One region of the Thioalkalivibrio sp. genome, then DNA from elsewhere that is predicted to be linked to it. Evidence: predicted binding sites of a transcription regulator. Region 1 holds the regulator's gene; each other region holds the start of a gene.
What was found. The regulator sigma-54, encoded in region 1, starts transcription at its own class of promoters, with help from an activator protein. The targets are predictions, from matches to a motif close to TGGCANGNTNCNTGCTT.

Region 1 (5,055 bases):
CACCCTGCCATCGTTGCGGTGGCTTCCGGTACGCAGCTCCTGGATCAGGTCGTTCAGCAGGTTCAGGGGCAGATTGTCGACGCAGAAGAAGCCCTCGTCCTCGAGCGTGTGCAGGGCCACCGTCTTGCCCGAGCCGGAGAGGCCGCTGAGCAGCAGCAGCCGCATGGTCAGCCCTGGTTCCCTTGCGCGGCCGCGGGTTCCGACTCCAGACGGTTGCGCAGCCGCGTGCGCAGATCGTCCCCGGCCGCGTATCCCTGCAGCCGCAGCAGATGGGCACGGACCGCCGCCTCGATCATCACCGCGATGTTGCGTCCCGGGGCGACCGGAAGGCTGACGACCGGGATCCTCAGGCCGAGCACATCCTCCTCTCCGCGGCAGCCGTTCATGCGGTCGTCCGGCAGGGTGGTGTGCTGGTCCCAGTCGCGCAGGTCGATGATCAGGCGCAGGTACTTGCCGCGCTTGATCGCGGAATCTCCGTACATCGCCCGGATGTTCAGGACCCCGAGACCGCGCACCTCCAGCAGGTCGCGCAGCAGCGGGGGGCAGGTGCCACGGATGATGTCCGGTGCGATGCGGGCGAACTCCGGGGCATCGTCGGCGATCAGCCGATGGCCGCGGCTCACGAGTTCCAGTGCGACCTCGCTCTTCCCGACGCTGGATTCGCCGCTGATCAGCACGCCGGCCCCGAGGATCTCCATGAAAACGCCGTGGCGGACCACGGAGCGCGCCAGCCGGTGCTGAAGAAAATAGCGCAGCAGTCCGATCAGCTCGTGGCTTCCGATATGCGTGCAGAGGACCGCGGGCAGGGGATTTCCGCACTTCGGCGGCAGGCTCTCGAACGGGCAGGTGCCCTCGGCGAAGACCACGGCCACCGTGCCGGTCGCGGCGAGATCCAGGATCAGGCACTCGTGCTCGGCCGGTTTCAGCGTCTCGATATGGCGGGCCTCGAGATCGCCAATCACCTGGATGCGGTTGGGCCGGATCATGTTGAAGTGACCGGCCATCGGCAGATCGGCGTCGTCTGCCTCGTGCAGGATCCGGTCGTGCGCTTCGGCCTCGCCATGGACGTACACCAGCCCGGTGCGCGGCCCGAGGGCGGCGACCAGCTCGGCGAGACTGAGGCTTTCAGCCATCGCGGAAGGCGGTGCGGGCGGCCAGGTGCAGGGCGGGGGTGTCGGCGCTGCGCCGGAGCGCGGCGATATTGTCGGGCTGGGACAGGACGCGTGCCAGCTGCGCCAGCAGATCCAGGTGTTCGCCGGTGGATTCCTCCGGCACGATCAGCGCGATCAGGATGTCGACCGGTTCATGGTCGATGGCCTCGAAGTCCACACCCTGCTCCAGCCGCAGCACCGCGACTCTGGGGTTGTCGATCTCGGCCATGCGCCCGTGGGGAATGGCCACGCCATGGCCGAGACCGGTGGAGCCGAGCCGCTCCCGTGCCGAGAGGGCATCGAAGATCAGGCTGGCCGAGGGAACGGCGTCACCCCTGGCCAGGAGTTCACCGAGCCGTTCCAGCGCGCGTTTCTTGCTGGTGATGTCGGCGTCCAGGCAAACCCGGTCCTCCCGGACAAGATCGGCAATCTGCATTGCTCAGGCGATTTGCTGTCGGTTGAGCTGCACGCCTTCGGCGCGGTGATGATCCTTTATCTTCTCCTTGTGCTTGATCAGCTGCCGGTCGGTCTTGTCGATCAGGCCGTCGATCGCGGCGTACATGTCCGCGTGCGTCGCATAGGCATGGATGTGGTTGCCGCTGACCTGAAGGTTGGCCTCCGCCTTGTTATGGTTCTTCTCCACCGTGAGCACGACATGGATGTCGATCACCTGGTCGAAGTGCCGTTCCAGGCGACCGAACTTGTCCTGAACGTAGTCACGCAGTGGATCGGTGATGTCGACGTGATGACCGGTCAGATTGATCTGCATACTCAAACTCCTTGCATTGGTGGGCCGCGAGGTTCAGAGCAGCTGCCGGCGTTCGCTGGACGGCGGCAGGTTCATCGCCTCGCGGTATTTGGCCACGGTGCGCCGGGCCACGTTGATGCCTCGGTCGGAGAGGACCTGGGCGAGTCGGGAGTCGCTCATGGGCCGGTTGGGCGGTTCCTCGCTGATCAGTTTGCGGATCATCGCACGGATCGCGGTGGCGGAACATTCACCGCCGTCGCTGGTGCCCACGTGGCTGGAGAAGAAGTACTTGAACTCGAACACGCCGCGCGGGGTATGCATGAATTTCTGGGTCGTCACCCGCGAGATGGTCGATTCGTGCAGGTCCAGCGCCTCGGCAATATCGCGCAGGATCAGCGGCTGCATCGCCACCTCGCCCTTCTCGAGGAATCCGGTCTGCCGGTCCACGATCGCCCGCGCCACGCGCAGCAGGGTCTCGTTGCGGCTGTGCAGGCTCTTCAGGAACCAGCGCGCCTCCTGCAGCTGATTGCGCATGAAGGCGCTGTCGCGCGCATCACTGACCCTCCGGACCATGCCCGCGTAGAGGCTGTTGATCCGGATGCGCGGCGCGATCTCCGGGTTCAGGTCGACCCGCCAGCCCTCGCGGTCCCGGCGCACATAGACGTCCGGGGTCACGTATTCCGGCGCCTGGTCGCTGATCTGGCTGCCGGGCCGCGGATTCAGCGTGCGGACGAGCTCCATCGCGCGCGCGAGGGTCGTCTCGTCCAGCCCGAGTTCCCGCTGGAGCGTGCGGAAGTCATGCCTGCCGAGACTCTCCATTCCCGCATCGATCACCCGAAGGGCGGTGTCGCGCAGCGGCGTGCCCTCCGGCAGCACGCGCAGCTGGAGCAACAGACACTCGCGTAGATCGCGCGCACCGACGCCGACCGGATCGCACTGCTGGATCCAGTGCAGGACCGCCTCGATTTCGTCGAGGCCGACGGTCTCCTCGCCCCCAAGGATTTCCTGAAGGGTCTCGAGGTCGGTCTCGAGGTAGCCGTCCGCGTTGATGCTGTCGATCAGCGTCGCCCCGATGTGCCGGTCCTGTTCGTTCAGCGGGCCCAGGTGCAGCTGCCACAGCAGGTGCTCGTGCAGGCCACCCTCGCTGCCCGCCTGGTTCTCGAAGGGGTCGCGGTCATCGACCCCGACGCCCTGCGAGCCCGGGCCCTGGGCGTACGGCTCGTCACCCCAGTCCTCGGCGGATGCCTCCGTGTCCGGGCTGTTGTCGGCGGGTTCCGCTTCCGGCTGGGCCTCGGCTGGCTCACCGGACGCCTCTTCGGGGGGCGTGTCCTCGGCGAGCTCGAGCATCGGATTGCTCTCGAGCGCCTGCTGCACTTCCAGCTGCAGTTCGATCGTCGACAGCTGCAGGAGGCGGATGGCCTGCTGCAGCTGCGGGGTCATGGTCAGGTGCTGACCGAGCTGCAGATTGAGCGAAGACTTCAGCATGCGGCGGGCAGGGACGCGAAATGATTCATCATGACTTCATGTTACTGCCTGTGCCCGGTTTTTTGCAGCCTTTTGGTGCAGGGCCACGGCGCGCGGCCGGAGGCGGGCCGCCCCTGCCGGGGGCTACGGCGCGGATGGCATGCATCAGAGACGGAAATGCTCACCGAGATAAACCGTCCGCACGCGCTGGTCGGCGAGCAGCTCGGGTGGCGTCCCCTCGCTGAGCAGGCGGCCCTCGCTGAGGATGTAGGCCCGGTCACAGATGCCCAGTGTCTCGCGCACGTTGTGGTCCGAGATCAGCACCCCGATGCCCCGTTGTTTCAGGTGGGCGATCACCTCCTGAATCTCCACCACCGAGATCGGGTCCACGCCCGCGAACGGTTCGTCGAGGCAGACGAACTGCGGGTTGCCCGCCAGCGCGCGGGCAATCTCGGCGCGCCGCCGCTCGCCGCCGGACAGCGCGATCCCCGCGCTGTCGCGCACCGTATTCAGCTGGAATTCCTCGATCAGTGCGTCCCCGATCTCCCGGCGTCCGGCCGCATCGAGGTCCCGGCGCAACTCGAGCACGGCCTGCAGGTTCTGCCAGACCGTCAGACGGCGGAAGATCGATGCCTCCTGGGGCAGGTAACCGATTCCGAGTCGCGCGCGCAGATGGACCGGCGCGCGCGTGAGCTCGCGGCCGGCCAGCATGATGCGGCCCGCGTCCGCCTGTATCAGTCCCACCAGGATGTAGAAGCAGGTGGTCTTGCCGGCACCGTTCGGTCCCAGCAGACCGACCACCTCGCCCCGGGCGACGTCGACGTCGGCCCCGTCCAGCACCGTGCGCGTGCCGTAGCGTTTGGTCAGCGCGATGCCCACCAGACGATCATCCGGGGCCGGCTCCGCGCGGGCCGTGCCGCTGGGATCCGCGGCGGCCGTCATTCGGCTTCCGGCTGGATGGTGATCCGGACGCGCTCTTCCGGCGTGCCTTCGATGCGGATGACATCCTGTGCGAGGTCGTAACGGATCCGCTCGCCGCGTGCGTCCTCCGTCAAGGTCTGCACCCGCGCCTCGCCCAGCAGCACCAGCACCTCGTCTTCGAGGTGATATTCCATCTCCAGGGATGTCGCGACCCGCGGCTGGTTGTCGGCGTCGGGCGCCTCTGCGCGCACCGGCTTGCCCTGGGCCTCCATTCGGGTCGGGCGCCGGTCCGGAGCGTGGATCACGATACGGTCCGCCCACAGCGTCATGTCACCGTGGGTGACGACGACGTCGCCGGTGTAGGTGCCGATTCCGCGCCGTTCGTCCATCTCGGCGCTGTCGGCGGTGATCTGCACCGGCAGCGTCGGCGTCTGGGCGGCGAGGATCGCAGGCAGGCAGGCCAGAAGCAGGCCACGCAGCGCGCCGGCGGCGATGCGCAGCGGCAATGTCCGTTGGTTCATTGCGGATCTTCCTCTGTCTCCTGAGGAGCATAGACGGTCTCGACCTCGTTCCGGAGCTCGATGATGTCGGCCTGCACGTCGGCATGCATCCCGATGCCGGTCATGAACAGCCCGGGGCGGAGCACCGTCGCCCGAGCGTTGGTCATCACCTCGCGGGTTCCGGTCAGGATGGTCACGTCCGCCGTTTCGATCTCGGTCCGCGGGTTCGCTGGCCCGGGCAACTGGACGCCCTCGGTGATCCCGACCGTTT
Region 2 (5,055 bases), on a different contig from region 1:
GCTCTGCAGCATCCGGTGCACGCGCGCCGGGTCGGTGATCAGTTCCCGATTGGGCCGGCTCTCGAATCGGCCGAAGTCCGCGGGTTCCGCCGGGCCCATCACCGTTGTCCCGCGCAGGCGGCAGGGGGCATGCGCAGGCGGGAAGGGGGCAGGACGGCCGGCGGCAGCCGGCGCCGGGACGAGGGCCCGGAGGGCAAGCGGTCAGGCCTGTGAGATCGAGCGGGGCGCACTGCTCGCCACGGTTCGGCCGCGGGGATCGTAGAGCTCGGTGCGCGTGTCTTCGCCGCGGAGGATGTGCAACGCCTGCTGGACCTGGTGCTGCTGGGTCTGGACCAGGCCACCGTTGATCTGGTTGTGGCGTCGGCAGCGCTCCATCGAATCCTGGAGCCGTTCCCAGAGGGGCCGGATGCGCCCTTCCAGGTCCCAGGCCCGCAGGCAGGCCTCCATGCCCGGCGTGTCCGCGGCAAAGCCGCCCGAGTGCAGCAGGGCCGCCTGTTCCCGCGAGACTTCTTCGAGGCCCTGCACCGCCTGGTGCTTGGCGTTCACCGCCTGCTGCAGCGCATCCACATCGTGGGTGGACAGGGACCGCGTCTCGCGCTCGAGCGCCGCCTCCAGCAGCACGGACTCGCGCACCGCCCGGTTCAGCAGTTCGTGCAGCCGGTCAGCCGCTGCGCCGGTGTCGGCCATCGGATCAGCGGACCTTTTCCATCGCGATCAGGCGATCGGCGATGCGCTCGGCATTGATCTCGTAGCGACCCTGATCGATCGCCGCCCGGATCTGCTCCACGCGCTGGGTGTTGACCGCCGGCTGCTCGCTCACGCTGCGGGTCAGGTCGCTCAGCCGGCGCGCGGTGTCGGTCAGGGTCACGCGATCACCGCTGCCACCCTCGTCCCTGCCCGGCTCCGCGCCGCCGCTGCGCACCCCGGCGTTCTCCGCGACACTGCGGCCCTCGCCCGTCGTGCGGGGCTGGGTTGGCGTCAGGTTGTTCTTGATATCGATTGTCATCTTTGATTCCTCGGGCCTATGCTCCGACCTCTGCTGGACCCTGTATCGGCCGCGGGCCGCAAATCCTTAGCGTGAAACTCCTCTCTACCCCCGTCGCGGGCCGCGATTGGGCGTAGGGTGGGCCAAGCGCAGCGGGCCCACCATCCCGGCCATCCCGGCCGTGTCGGTCTGTGGTGGACACACTTCGTTTTGCCCACCCTACGGTCCTCTTTCATGGTCAGGGGTGGTGGCCGCCCGCGATGACCGTTAGCGCGGAGACCCGGCGATGGCGCCGCCCAGCCCGCGCAGGGCGTTCGGCTACATGCTAACACCCACCACCCCATGAGACAGTACCCGCGCCTCGATGATCTTCTCCGACGACAGGTTGCGCACCCGGACCCGCTCGCCCAGCGCCCCGTCGCCCAGTGCCTCCGCCTGGACCCGCACCGCCACCGGGCCCGTCTCGGCCAGCAGCAGCACGCGCTGGCCACGCTCGACCAGGCGCGGCGGTTCCACCATCTGCGGCGTCAGCACCGTCCCGGCCTGCAGCGCGCGGCGCAGCACCATGTCCCGGGCCTCTTCCAGATTACCGAGGTAGCCATTACCGAGCCGGCCGACGTCCCGCCTCTCCAGCCGCAGGTGGGCGGGCTGCAGCACGCTTCCCCGGGGCAGCGGCTGGCCGAGCACGACCACCTCGCCGTGGACCTCGATCTGAACCGGCACGTACAGCGTCCAGGACACCGGGCCATGGCAGCGCACGCCGACCGTGGTGTTGCCCGCGGTGCGGGTGCCCGGTGCGGTGAAGGCCTCGAGCCCCTCCTCGCAGGCGCGCAAGCGCAGCCGGTCGTCGAGCGGACCCGCGGTCACCGAGACCTCGAAGCCCGCGCCATGGGCCTCGGCGGCAGTCGCCTCCATGAAGGCCGTGGCCGCCGCCAGGATGTTCTGCTGCGGCTCCTCGGCCGCGGCCCCACTGCCGGCCAGCAGCAGGAGGGCCGCCAGCAGCCGCCCGGTCCTGAGATTGTGCCTGCGCCGATACCCCATCGGGCCGTCTCCGGTTCATCTCGATGCGTTTGGCCGGTCCCCGCCCGTCGGATTTCTGGCGGGACCGGTCCCTACTGGAGTTTTATGCAACCGACGTGCCATCGGAGCGACCGCGGGGTCCATCTGGCCCGCAGCGAGCAATCCAGCCGGCATGTTCGAAATCCATGCCCTATGGATCGCCACGTCGCCTCGCTCCTCGCGATGACGGGTGAAACAGACTAGTGGGCCATGCGGAAAGTTCGGTACCAGATCGCTTCGCCAGAAGCGCCGGCGCTGCGTTGGGCAAGTTTGAAATAGGCCCACTATTCCTGCACTTGCCCGCCTTGCTCCGGCCCTTCTGGCTGTGCTCCATAGTCACCGAACTTTCCGCATGGCCCACTAGAGGAAGTTGAACAGCGACAGCCGCTGCACCTGCACGAAGGTCTGCTGGGCCGCCTGCAGCGCGGTCTGCTGCAGGTTGAAGCGGCTGATGGCCTCGGCGTAGTCGAGGTCGCGGGTCTCGGACAGCGCGGTCCGGACCTGCAGCAGCTGGTCCTCGTTGATCCGGTTCTGGGTCTCCACGGTCTTCATGCGCCCGCCGAGGTCGGTGCGGACCTCCAGCAGGTGCCCGAGGGCCTGGTCGAGGTCACCGAGGCCGCGTGCCATCGCGTCGTTCAGGCCCTCGCGGCCCTCCTGGTCGCTGACCGGGGCCTCCAGGGCCTCGACGATCCGGGTGTAGGTCTCGAACAGGGGCTGCAGGTCCCCTTCGTCATTCGGAACATCCACGAAGACCCGCTCACCGGAGTCGCCGACCGGCACGGTGCGCGCCGGGCTGATCTGCACCGCGCGCTGACCGTCGTCGCCCTGGTACGCCACGTTCCCGTCTGCGTCGACCTCGAAGGGACGCGTCCACGAACTCAGCCCGGCGAACAGGTATTCGCCATTCGCGTCGCGGGTATTCGCGAGCTGGACGAGTTCGTCCCGCGCCTGGCGGATCTCGCCCGCGATCATCGCGCGGGTCTCGTTGGTCTGGCTGCCATTGTTGCCCTGCACCACCAGCTCGCGCACGCGCTGCAGCCCGTCCACCACCGAACCCACCACGGTCTCGCTGGTGCGCAGCCGCTGCTCCAGCGACAGGCTGTTGCGCGCGTACTGCTCGAGCTTCTCGACCGCGCTGGTCAGCTGCAGCGACTGCACCGCGCCACCGGGATCGTCGGACGGGCTCAGGATCCGCTGGCCGGACCCGAGCTGCATCTGCGTTCGGGAGAGGTCCTGCTGGCTGCGCTGGATGGAGTCGAGCCCGTTCTGGAAGACCTGGGTTGTGGATACGCGCATCGCCGTTACCGCCTCACCGCACCGAGCAGTGTGTCAAAGAGGGTTCCGCTCACGGCAATCACCTGGGCGGCCGCCTGGTAGGCCTGCTGGTAGCGCAGCATGTTGGCCGCCTCCTCGTCCAGGTTCACGCCGGAGATCGATTCCCGCTGGTTCCGGGCCTCGTCGAGCAGACGCGACTGCGCCTGCGCGGAGACCTCGGCCTGCCGGGTCCGGGTCCCCACCTCGCCGATCATCGCGTTGTAGGAGCCCTCGAGGGTGGCGGTGTCGCCGGACAGGAAGCGGGCGTCCTGCAGACCGGCCAGCCTCAGCGCGTTGGTGTTGTCGCCGACCGGAATCGCGGTGTCATCGTCGCCCGCGTCCGCCGCGGCGATACCGCGGGGATCGTCAATCGCGGTGCCAATCTGCGCCGCGGCGGTGCGCGTGGGCCGGATCAGGAAGCTCTCGCCCTGATCCAGTCCGCTGGTACCGATGCTCAGACCCGCCACCACCAATTCATTACCGGGATCCGACTCGCCGACCACCCGGTTGCTGGAGGTGTTTCGCAGCTCCCACTGGTCCCCGTTGAAGCGCAGCCGGTAGTCGTCGCCGGTGAGTTCACCGACGTCGCCGATCGCCACCGCGGGCAGCGCACCGGAGCCGCTGCCCCGGACCTCCACTGCGGGCTCGAGGAAGAAGGGTCCACCCGGCTCCCCATTCAGGTCCCGGCCCGCTGCGTGCTGCGCATTGAACTCCCGCGCCAGCCCCTGGGCGATCAGCCCGAGATCGTTCTGCGCCCGGTCCAGCAGGGAACCGCGGACCTCCAGCAGCGCGCCGAGACGGCCGCCGGTCATGAACCGGCCGATGTCCGCCACCGCGCCGCCGGATCCCGCGAGGCCGACATCGACCTGCAACGGATCCTCGCCCAGTGGCCGGGCGACGAGCTCGGAGGCGTTGCTGCCGATCACCAGGCTCTGGCCATTGCCCGCGAAGACGTTGAGCGCACCGTCGTCCTGGGCCACGGTGGTCACGTTCACGTGTTCCGCCAGTTCGCGCACCAGCCGGTCGCGCTGGTCGAGCAGGTCGTTCGGGGCGGCACCGCCGGCGCGGCCGGTGGCCGCAACGATGCCGGCATTCACCTCGGCCAGCGACTCCGAGATCCCGTTGATCTCGTCCACGGTGGTCTCGATCTGGCCGTTGACCAGCGCGCGCTGGTCGTCCAGCTGCTGGTGGAGGGAGCCGAAGCGGCCGGACAGGGACTCCGCCTCCGCGATCATCACCTGGCGTGCCGGCACGGAGGTGGGATCGGTCGCCACGTCCTGCGCGGCGGCAAAGAAGCGCTGCAGTCCGGCCGCCAGTCCGGAATCGGGATTCGCGAGCAGGGAGTCGACCCGTTTCGCGTAGTCGTGCAATACCGAGGACTGCTCGTTCGAAGAGGTCGCGGTGCGCAGCTGGTTCTCCACGAACTGATCGAAGACGCGGTTCACCCCGCCGACCTCGACGCCCTTGCCGATATAGGCGTTGCCCGCGAACTGCGGCTCACGCGTGTTCAGGTCCACGCGCTGGCGACTGTAGCCCTCGGTGCCCGCATTGGCGATGTTGTGGCCGGTCGTCGACAGGCCGCGCTGGAATGCGGCGAGACCGGAGGTGCCGATGCTCAGGATATCGCTACCCATTGCGGCGCTCCCGGCAGTCCCGGCTGGAGACCCTCAGGCTGTGCATACCGTGCTCCTCATCAT
Region 3 (5,055 bases), on a different contig from region 1:
TCCATTTCTCCGCGATCGACGGAAGTGGTTTCAAGACCCTGGCGGAAGGTCAGAAGGTCTCTTTCGAGATTCAGCAGACCCCGAAGGGTCTCGCCGCCGGCGCGGTGAAGGCCATCTAAGGAGCTCTGCCCGCGTCGGGGGGTAGCCCTCGCGTGGATCAGCCGCCCTCCGGGGCGGCTTTTTTTGTGCAGGAAATAGCGGTCGCGCCCGAAGCGGGCGACCTGCAGACGGACGGCCACCAGCCCGACCATGAAACGGGGCACAGGGCGCGCCCACCAGAGACCGATACGGCCGGAATCGTGGACCCGCCACATCCGGTCCACCCTGCGCCCATGAGCGCACCTTCCGCCCTCCGTGTCTACGGGTCCCTGAAGGCATACGCCGGGGTTCTTCCACATAAAAAGGCCGTGCCCCGAATCTCCCGGGGCACGGCCGACGACATCCTGCTGCCGACGAAGGCTTACAGGCTGTAGTACATGTCGAACTCGACCGGGTGCGTGGTCATGCGCAACTGGGTCACGTCCTCCATCTTCAGGCTGATGTAGGCATCGATCATGTCGTCGGTGAACACACCGCCAGCGGTCAGGAAGGCACGATCCTGGTCGAGGTGGTCCAGCGCCTGGTCGAGCGCGGCGCAGACCTGCGGGATGTTCTTCTCTTCTTCGGGCGGAAGGTCATACAGGTTCTTGTCCATCGCGTCGCCGGGATGGATCTTGTTCTGGATCCCGTCAATGCCGGCCATCAGCATCGCCGCGAAGGCCAGATAGGGGTTCGCGGTGGAATCCGGGAACCGCACCTCGATGCGACGTGCCTTCGGACTCATCACGAAGGGGATGCGGATGGAGGCCGAGCGGTTGCGGGCCGAGTACGCCAGCATCACCGGCGCCTCGAAGCCCGGGACCAGCCGTTTGTAGCTGTTGGTGGAGGCATTGGTGAAGGCGTTCAGCGCCCGCGCATGCTTGATGATGCCGCCGATGTAGTACAGCGCGGTCTCGGAAAGCCCCCCGTAGAGGTCACCACTGAAGAGATTCGACCCGCCCTTCGAGATCGACATGTGCACGTGCATCCCGGAGCCGTTGTCCCCGACGATCGGCTTGGGCATGAAGGTAGCGGTCTTGCCGTGGGCATGGGCCACATTCTGCACCACGTACTTGAGGATCTGGACCTCGTCCGCCTTGCGCGTCAGGGTCGCGGCACCGACGCCGATTTCGCACTGACCGGCGGTCGCCACCTCGTGGTGATGAACCTCGGTATGGAGGCCCATCTCGCTGAGAACCTCACACATGGTGGACCGGATGTCATGCAGGCTGTCCACCGGCGGAACGGGGAAGTAGCCACCCTTCACCGTCGGGCGATGTCCGATGTTGCCGTCGTCGTAGACACGCTCCGAGTTCCAGGAGGCCTCGCTGGAATCCACCTGGCAGTAGGAGCCGGACAGCGACGCACCCCACTTGACGTCATCCAGCACGAAGAACTCGTTCTCCGGGCCGAAGAGTGCGCTGTCGGCGATGCCGGTCGAGGCCATGTAGGCCTCGGCGCGCTTCGCGAGCGAGCGCGGGCAGCGGTCGTAGCCCTGCATCGTGGCCGGTTCGACCACGTCGCAGCGGAGGTTCATCGTGAGATCCTCGAAGAACGGGTCCAGCACCGCGGACTCCGCATCCGGCATCAGGATCATGTCCGATTCGTTGATCCCCTTCCAGCCGGAGATCGAGGAACCGTCGAACATCTTCCCGTCCTCGAAGGTGCCTTCGCTGATCTCGTGGGCCGGGACAGTGACGTGCTGTTCCTTGCCCTTGCTGTCGGTGAAACGGAAATCGATGAACTGGACTTCCTTTTCCTGGATGGTTTTCAGCACGTCGGCTGCGGACATGTACTTTCTCCTTTCACTTGACTTGAACTGATCTCATGGGGATGTATCCGCGCCGCCCGTCCGGCGCTCGCACGAACGGGCACGCATCATCACGCGGGGTCTTAAGCAGGGTTTGTGCCAGCGTGATCATCACGCCGAATCTCTCCCCGCGCAGACCGCCTCTCACTCTTTTGCACCCTTGTCGGGCGCAGATTGCACTATTCCGGTGCGGATTGCGAGACGGTCTGCGCGTTCCTGGTGCGCGCCCGGAATACGATCAGGACTTCGCCGAGCTGACCCTCAAGACCCGGGTGCGCATGCACGAGCTCCGCAAGCTCCGCCGCGCGTTGGTTCAGTTCGGTGCCGCTGGTGTCGTCCTCCAGGCGCAGGGTGAGGGTCACGTGGACGCGTCCACCGAGGTAGTGCAGGGCCACCTGCTCGATGAGCGCGAGCTCCGGCAATCCCTCCCACGCCTGGCGGATGTGCGCGGTGACTGCCGGCCGCAGCGGCAGGCCGACGCTGCGCAACTGCTCTTCGTCGTTTTCGGGGTCCACGTGCACGGTCACGTCCCGCAGCGTCCCCATGCTGTCCCGGATCGCGCGGTAGACCTCGTCGGCGATCTGGTGTCCCTCCGACACCGAGATCCGCGGAGCCACCTGGATGTGTACGTCCGCCGCGGCCTCGTTCCCCAGCTTGCGGGTGCGCAGCATGTGTGCGTCCTTGACCCCGGGCACGCTATCGATGGCCTGCTGGATCACGTCGACCTGCTCCGGCTCCAGCGCGGTGTCGATCAGCTCGGCGGCACTCCTGAACATCAGTTGCCAGGCCATGTGCAGGATGAACAGGGCCACGACCAGCGCCGCCACGGCATCCAGCCACGGCCAGCCGACCACGGCGCCGCCAATGCCGATGAAGACGACCACCGACGAGATCGCGTCGGTCCGGTGATGCCACGCGTTCGCATGCAGCAGTGCCGACTGGATTCGCCGCGCCGCGCGCACGTGGTACTGGTAGAGTCCTTCCTTGGCCACGAGCGCGACCGCCGCGAAGATCAGCGCAGGCGGTGCCGGGCCGGTCAGCGTCTCCCAGGCCAGCAGCCGCTGACCGGCAGTCCAGCCGATCCCGAGCGCCGCAAGGGCCAGGAGCAGACCGACCACGATGGTGGCGAGGGTCTCGATGCGGCCATGGCCATAGGGATGGTCCCGGTCCGGCGACGCCGAGGCCTTGCCCGCGGCGAACAGGACCACGCTGTCGCTGATCAGGTCGGACAGCGTGTGGGCGCCATCGGCGATCAGCGCCTGCGACTGAAACAGCCACCCCGTGAAGATCTGCGTCGTCGCCAGCAGCAGATTCACCACGCCGGCCAGGAGGGTGGCCGCTCGCGTGGTCCGGTAGCGCTCCTCGGGTGACGCCACGGCTGCGCTTGTGGAAACCCTGCTCAAGGATTATCCTTGTAAATAGGAATGCGTCTCATTGCTATATTCGTGTCCCCGGTCTGATCCGGCAGGAGTCCCATATGCTCGTTCTTGAGGTCGACCAGGAATCGCCGCCCCTTTCCCTGCGCATTGTAGACCGGGGCTCCGGCTGCGTGATGGCGGAATGGAACGGCCCCGCCTGCCGACGCGTCCTTGCCGCCACGGGCCTCCCGCTCAACGAACTGCGCGCGGCACCGCCTGGCGATGCGCAGCGGCCGGCGATTCGCCGCCTGCTGTTCGAGGCCTTGGTAACCGACTTCACCGCCGGATTGCAGGCAACCCCACAATCCGCGCAGGTCCTGCCATTCCGCGCGCCGCGCTGAAGCGGCGGGGCCACCGGATATCCACGGGGAGACCGCGCGCACGGTAGTGGCCGCAAACCCGCCGTGGCCGCTATACTTCCGCCTTTTCCCTGCGATTCAGGCACATCATGCGGCAGTCCCGGGTGACCTTTCAGGATCTCATTAGGCAGTTGCAGGAGTACTGGGCACGCCAGGGTTGCGTGCTGCTCCAGCCCTACGACATGGAGATGGGGGCCGGCACCTTCCATCCCGCGACCTTCCTGCGCTCGATCGGACCCGAGCCGTGGCGCAGCGCCTACGTGCAGCCATCACGGCGGCCGACCGACGGCCGCTACGGGGACAACCCCAACCGGCTGCAACACTACTACCAGTTCCAGGTGCTGCTGAAGCCCTCGCCGCCGGACATCCAGGATCTCTACCTGGGATCGCTCCAGGCACTGGGTTTCGACCCGACCGTGCATGACATCCGCTTCGTGGAGGACGACTGGGAGTCTCCCACCCTGGGGGCATGGGGCCTGGGCTGGGAAATCTGGCTGAACGGCATGGAGGTTACCCAGTTCACGTATTTCCAGCAGGTGGGCGGGATCGACTGCCGGCCGGTTTCCGGGGAGATCACCTACGGCCTGGAACGGCTCGCGATGTACCTTCAGGGCGTGGAGAGCGTCTTCGATCTGGTCTGGACCGAGGCACCGGACGGCACCGTCGTCACCTATGGCGACGTGTACCATCAGAACGAGGTCGAGCAGTCGACCTACAACTTCGAGCAGGCGGATCGCGATGCGCTCTTCGCTGCCTTCGACCAGCATGCGTCGGAGAGCGAACGCCTGATCGGGCTTGGACTGCCCCTGCCGGCGTACGAACAGGTCCTGCGCGCGTCGCACAGCTTCAACCTGCTCGATGCACGCGGCGCAATCTCAGTGACCGAACGGCAGCGATACATCCTTCGCGTGCGCGAACTGGCGCGCGCGGTGGCCGCAGCCTACTACGAGAGCCGTGAACGGCTGGGCTTTCCGATGCTCGCGGACGCCGGGCAGGCTGCCTGATCCGCCGATTCCGCCCATCCACCCCTCGCCGGGCCTGCGCGCGGGCGGGGCCTTCTGGAAACCGCAATGGACGACCTGCACCCTCTCCTGATCGAAATCGGCATGGAGGAACTGCCCCCGAGAGCGCTGCCGGCGCTTCGCGATGCGCTGCGCGCCGAGTGCCTCCGCCGCCTCGGCGAGGCCGGCATCCAGCCCGCCGGGGTGACCGCCTTCGCGACGCCGCGACGGCTGGCGCTGCTGCTGGACGCGGTCCCCTCCCGGCAGCCGGACCGCATTCAGGAGCGCAGGGGTCCGGCGGTCGCCGCGGCCTTCGAGGCCACCGGCACGCCCACTCGGGCCGCGGAGGGCTTCGCGCGGTCCTGCGGCGTCGCGGTCGAGGAGCTCGA
Region 4 (5,055 bases), on a different contig from region 1:
GATTGGCGAAGTCGGCCAGCGCGACCTTGCCGAGCGACTGCGCCTGCCCGTTGGTGAAGCGGGCAAACACGACCCCGCCGGCGTCGATGTCGATGCCGCTCAGGCTGCCGGTGCTGAAGCCGTCCTGGCTCAGGCTGGTCACGCTGAAGGAGTCGCCGAACTGCGTGGCCGCGCCGAGATCGAAGCTGATATCGAGGTCTTCCGCCCCGTTGTCCAGCGGGTACGCGCCGAAATTCAGGAGCGCGTCGCTCTCGAGTTCTCCGCGGCTGTTGAAGTTCAGCGGCTGCGCGTCGCCGACCTGTGTCCCGTCAACTCCCAGATAGGCATTCCATTCGCCCTCCGTGGGATTGGCGCTCCGGAAATAGAGCGTGGCCTCCTGGGACTGACCCAGCGAATCGTACGCGGTCACCGTCGTCGAATGGTTGAAGCTCGTCGGGTCGTCGATGGCAAAGGGGCTGGTCGGGGGTTCGGCTCCCGACGGCAGATTGAGCTGGGCCTCGACCCGTTCGGTAGCGCGCGGCGGCGCCTCGGAGGTGTCCAGTCTCAGGTCTTCCATGCTGGAGAGATCGAAGGAATCCAGGGCCTCGCCCTGCTGCGGATAGACCTGGAGGCGATGCCCCTGGTTGTTCACCACGTTGCCGTTGCGGTCCACCTCGAAGTTGCCGGCACGCGTGTAGGCCGGTGTCCCGGCGTCGTTGAGGATGAAGAACCCGTCCCCGCTGATCGCCATGTCCAGGTTCTTGCCGGTGGAGTCAATGTTGCCCTGGGTGAACTGCTGGTTCACCGCGGACAGACGCACACCGGAGCCGACCGCGGTCTTGCTGACGCCGCCCTGGGACACCGCGAAGACGTCGGCGAACTCGGCCCGGGATTCCTTGAAGCCCACCGTGCCCGAGTTGGCGATGTTGTTGCCGGTGGTGCGAAGGTCCGCGGATGCGGCGTTCAGGCCGCTCAGTGCTGTACGAAATGACATGTCCTGTCTCCTGTGCAATGCGCGATGGAACGGAGGTCCCGCGGACCCCGTCAGCCGATACGTCGTACCTTGGAAAAGTCGATCTCGCCCAGGCCCTGGACCGTGAGCGTCAGCGAGCCGTCCCGGTTGCCCAGCGAGACGCTCTCGACCCGGGACGCGAGGAACATCTCCAGCGCCTCGGTGCGGCCCGCGTCCCGGGTCTCGGCGCGGAATTCGTAGACGCCCGCAGGGGCGACCTCGCCGGACTCGTCGCGGCCGTCCCACCGGAACTCGGTCAGACCCGCCTCCTGCGGCCCCAGCGCCATGCGGCGCACGAGTGCACCGCTGGCGTCGTAGACGCCGACCACCAGATCGCTGGTGGAGGACGGCAGCTCGGCCGCGCCCCACTGGCCCTGTGCCGGATCGACGATCGACATCTCCACCGGGACCATCACCTCGCGATCCACCAGACCGGCCGCCTGCAGGGCCTGCCCGGAGTAGACCGACCCGGTCAGGTCCTGAAACGATTTCTGCAGGTCCTCGATGCCCGAGACCGTGCCGAACTGCGCCAGCTGGCCAAGGAATTCGCCGCTCTCCATCGGCTGGAACGGGTCCTGGTTCTCCAGCTGGGTGGTCATCAGCTCCAGGAAATCGCCCTGGCCGAGCCGGTCCTTGCCCTTCTCCGCGGGCGACGGCTCCCGGGTGAGTCCCAGATTTGCCAGCAGATCGTTGTCAATCGCGCTCATCACTCACCCCGCTCACTGTTGTTGCCCCAGCTGCAGCGTGCGCAGCAGCAGCTGCCGGGTGGTGTTCATCACCTCGACGTTGTTCTGGTAGGAACGCGACGCGGAGATCATGTTGGCCATCTCCTCCACCACGTTCACGTTGGGCTTGTACACGTAGCCCTCTTCGTCGGCGAGCGGGTGCTGGGGCGCATACTCGGCCCGAGGCTCGGCCTGGCTCTCGAGAACGCCGGCGACCTGCACGGAGGCGGTGCCATTGCCCCCCCCGATGTCCTGCAGTACCGATTCGAAGACCGGGTGCCTGGCCCGGTAGGCCTGGTCCGGGGTCCCGCTCGTGACCTGGGCATTGGCCATGTTGCTGGCCACCGTATTGAGACGGACCGACTGGGCGCTGAGCGCCGAGCCCGAGACCTCAAAGAGTTTGAACAGGTTGCTCATTGATTGTTACCTCCACCCAGGGCGTTGCGGAGACCGCGGAAGCGCGCGTTCAGGAAGTCCAGACTCGCCTGGTACTGCACCGCATTCTGGGAAAACGCGGCCTGTTCGAGCTGCGGATCCACCGTATTGCCGTCCAGCGACGGCTGGCTGGGGACACGGTACTGCGGTTCCATCCCATGCCCCGCCGCGCCCGTGGAAATGTGCGCTGCGTGGGTACGCCGAATCGCCAGGCCCTGGCCCTGCTGCACGTCTCCCAGCGCGGCCCGGAAGTCGATGTCCCGCGCCTTGTAGTTCGGGGTGTCCGCGTTCGCGAGATTCGACGCCAGCACTTCCAGCCGGCGGGAGCGCACCTGCAGCGCTTCCGCGTGGATTCCGAGGGCCTTGTCGAAGGAAAGGGCCATGGCACAACACCTCATAGCGAGTCTGCCGAATCAGAAGCAAAGCATGTGCCAATTATTAAAAACCCGGATTTCAGTAGCTTGCGTTATCCACGCACGACAACACGGCGCCGAGGCGGCAAGATTCCGCCACTTCGGGCCGGGCACCCCGCTGCGGCAACGAAGTCTTGACGCCTGCGGGGCGTGCAAGAACGGGGGGAGGAACGGGGACAGATTCGAGGAACGGGGATAGATTCATGAATCTGTCCCCTTGCGGTGTTTGCCTCCTCTGCCCGCCCGGGACCCTCCGTTGCGGCAGGTTCATGCCCCGCCATGCCGGCCCCTGCGGCAAGGCCTTGCCGCAGCGGAGCGCATCGGCAGGCGCGGGCGTCCGCAGGGCGGTACCCCTCCCGTCCTCCCGACCGGCGACTCAAGTTTCCCGGGACAGCGCCGCCAAGCCCCACGTAGCCCAGACAGCCACGCTGACATGGAGAGGAACCATGGAAGAACGCCAACTGCCCGCCGCCGTCTCGACCCTTCCCGCGTATCACGAGATCCCCGAAATGACGGCTGGCGCCGCGCTGCTGGGTTTCCTGCCGGCCTTCCGCGACCTGGAGACCCAGGAGGTTCATCTGTCGGTGAACGAGGACGGCAAGCTGGCCTCGGTGCACCTGCTGGAGAACCTGCCGGACCACTGGGTGATCGAACGCGACGAGGCCGGGCGCATCACCGAGCTGAAGGACGGTATCGTCGCCGGCTTCATGCGCCACGAGCATTTCTACACCCGGGCCGACCTCGCGCGGCTGCCCTGGGACGCCTGAGGCCCCGGCGTCAGTCGGCGATCCGTTCCAGGCTCAGGAAGCGGTTGCGATCGTCGCAGCGCAGCAGGAACTCTCCGCTCACGCCCTGCGCGGTCACGTGCGGCCGCAGCAGGCGTGCCGGCATCTGGACGCTGGTGCCGTCCCGGGCCGTTGCCAGCAAGACGCTGGCGTCCCCGCGGTAATAGAGCATCATCTCGGCGGGGGAAATCGAGAGCCGCAGCCGGAATTCCCTCATGGTCCGCGCGCTGCCTCCCCGCGCCCGCCCGCCTGCCGGGAGGCGGGCCCGGCGCCCCGGAGCCCGAGCGCCGGGGGCAGCGCAGCGGGATCACTCGGCCGGTCCGGCGATGTGCCCATGCGCCTTCTCCGCATGGCCACTGACCGACCCGGCGGCCCTGCGCATCGCGGCAGGGCGTGCCGGGGAAATTCGGGACCTGACAGCAAAAAGGCACCCCGGAGGGTGCCCTTGCAGATGATGTGGCGGAGCGGACGGGACTCGAACCCGCGACCCCCGGCGTGACAGGCCGGTATTCTAACCAACTGAACTACCGCTCCGGATCTGGGAAGATTCTCTCTGGTGGGTGCTGACGGGATCGAACCGCCGACATTCGCCTTGTAAGGGCGACGCTCTACCAGCTGAGCTAAGCACCCCTAAGTTGATCAACCTTGAGCTGAGCAACCTGGGAAAGCCCTCTAGTTTACGCGATCCTTCAGGGCTTTGCCAGCCTTGAAGGACGGGGTCTTCGAGGCCGCGATCTGGATCGTCTCGCCGGTACGGGGGTTGCGACCGCTCCGCGCCGGGCGCTCACGAACCATGAAGGTGCCAAAGCCCACCATGGACACCTGCTGGCCCTCGGAGAGGGCATCCCCCACGACGCTCGTCATGGCATCAATCACCCGGCCCGCCTGGGCCTTCGGTACATCAGCTTCTTCGGCAATGGCTTCGATCAGTTCGGACTTGTTCATGCGCAGGATTCCTTTTTATGCATGTTGTATTCGCAAGCAGACGACGGCCAGTCAGGGATGGGACGGCAAAACCCACCCGATGCCGCCCGGTAACAGTGTGTCGTTGCTCCCCTATTCTTGTATTGCGGCCTGGAGATGGCAAGCGCGCCACCGCAGGCACTGTTGGGCGCAAAAAAATCGGCCGCAAACGAATCATAGACGTCTGAGGCCGATTTTTACACGGTTTGCCGCGTCTTTCAGTGGTGGCGCACGTTCCTGCGCCGGGACTCGCCGCCGCGCTTGGTCACCTCGGGCACCTTCGGCGAGGGCTCGCTGTTCACTGCCTCCGGCATCTGGGTCAGGGCCACCGACAGCACCTCGTCGATCCAGCGCACCGGACGGATGTCCAGCTTCGCCTTGATATTCTTGGGAATATCGACCAGGTCCTTCTCGTTCTCCTCGGGAATGAGCACGACCCGGATGCCGCCCCGGTGCGCCGCCAGGAGCTTTTCCTTCAGCCCCCCGATCGGCAGGACCTGGCCCCGAAGGGTGATCTCGCCCGTCATCGCCACGTCGGCGCGCACCGGGATGCCGGTGAGCGCCGAGACGATCGCCGTGCACATCCCGATGCCGGCACTGGGGCCGTCCTTCGGCGTGGCGCCCTCCGGCACATGGATGTGCAGGTCGGACTTCTCGTGGAAGTTCTCCGGCAGACCGAGCGCGTCCGCGCGGCTGCGCACCACGGTGAGGGCGGCATGGATCGACTCCTGCATCACATCGCC

Region 2: the regulator sigma-54 is predicted to act here: its motif matches at 2,111-2,127, upstream of flgA (flagellar basal body P-ring formation chaperone FlgA).
Region 3: the regulator sigma-54 is predicted to act here: its motif matches at 1,974-1,990, upstream of glnA (glutamate--ammonia ligase).
Region 4: the regulator sigma-54 is predicted to act here: its motif matches at 2,569-2,585, upstream of flgB (flagellar basal body rod protein FlgB).

The regions. Positions count from the first base shown of each region.
Region 1 is NZ_JAWLHP010000023.1:22,191-27,245, reverse strand. Features, by position in the region: gene rapZ (RNase adapter RapZ) at 1-165, opposite strand, end outside; gene hprK (HPr(Ser) kinase/phosphatase) at 168-1,133, opposite strand; gene ACESMN_RS06170 (PTS sugar transporter subunit IIA) at 1,126-1,587, opposite strand; gene hpf (ribosome hibernation-promoting factor, HPF/YfiA family) at 1,591-1,920, opposite strand; gene ACESMN_RS06160 (RNA polymerase factor sigma-54) at 1,954-3,339, opposite strand; gene lptB (LPS export ABC transporter ATP-binding protein) at 3,529-4,305, opposite strand; gene lptA (lipopolysaccharide transport periplasmic protein LptA) at 4,302-4,805, opposite strand; gene lptC (LPS export ABC transporter periplasmic protein LptC) at 4,802-5,055, opposite strand, start outside.
Region 2 is NZ_JAWLHP010000053.1:15,733-20,787, reverse strand. Features, by position in the region: gene ACESMN_RS10695 (flagellar brake protein) at 1-99, opposite strand, end outside; gene ACESMN_RS10690 (flagella synthesis protein FlgN) at 202-687, opposite strand; gene flgM (flagellar biosynthesis anti-sigma factor FlgM) at 692-1,006, opposite strand; gene flgA (flagellar basal body P-ring formation chaperone FlgA) at 1,304-2,026, opposite strand; gene flgL (flagellar hook-associated protein FlgL) at 2,405-3,340, opposite strand; gene flgK (flagellar hook-associated protein FlgK) at 3,346-4,992, opposite strand; gene flgJ (flagellar assembly peptidoglycan hydrolase FlgJ) at 5,052-5,055, opposite strand, start outside.
Region 3 is NZ_JAWLHP010000027.1:20,135-25,189, reverse strand. Features, by position in the region: gene ACESMN_RS06995 (cold-shock protein) at 1-119, shown strand, start outside; gene glnA (glutamate--ammonia ligase) at 461-1,870, opposite strand; gene ACESMN_RS06985 (cation diffusion facilitator family transporter) at 2,068-3,291, opposite strand; gene ACESMN_RS06980 (hypothetical protein) at 3,366-3,647, shown strand; gene glyQ (glycine--tRNA ligase subunit alpha) at 3,755-4,669, shown strand; gene glyS (glycine--tRNA ligase subunit beta) at 4,736-5,055, shown strand, end outside.
Region 4 is NZ_JAWLHP010000053.1:5,995-11,049, reverse strand. Features, by position in the region: gene flgE (flagellar hook protein FlgE) at 1-973, opposite strand, end outside; gene ACESMN_RS10635 (flagellar hook assembly protein FlgD) at 1,024-1,698, opposite strand; gene flgC (flagellar basal body rod protein FlgC) at 1,711-2,133, opposite strand; gene flgB (flagellar basal body rod protein FlgB) at 2,130-2,534, opposite strand; gene ACESMN_RS10620 (hypothetical protein) at 3,011-3,331, shown strand; gene ACESMN_RS10615 (DUF2835 domain-containing protein) at 3,342-3,566, opposite strand; tRNA gene ACESMN_RS10610 (tRNA-Asp) at 3,807-3,883, opposite strand; tRNA gene ACESMN_RS10605 (tRNA-Val) at 3,904-3,979, opposite strand; gene ACESMN_RS10600 (HU family DNA-binding protein) at 4,022-4,294, opposite strand; gene lon (endopeptidase La) at 4,531-5,055, opposite strand, start outside.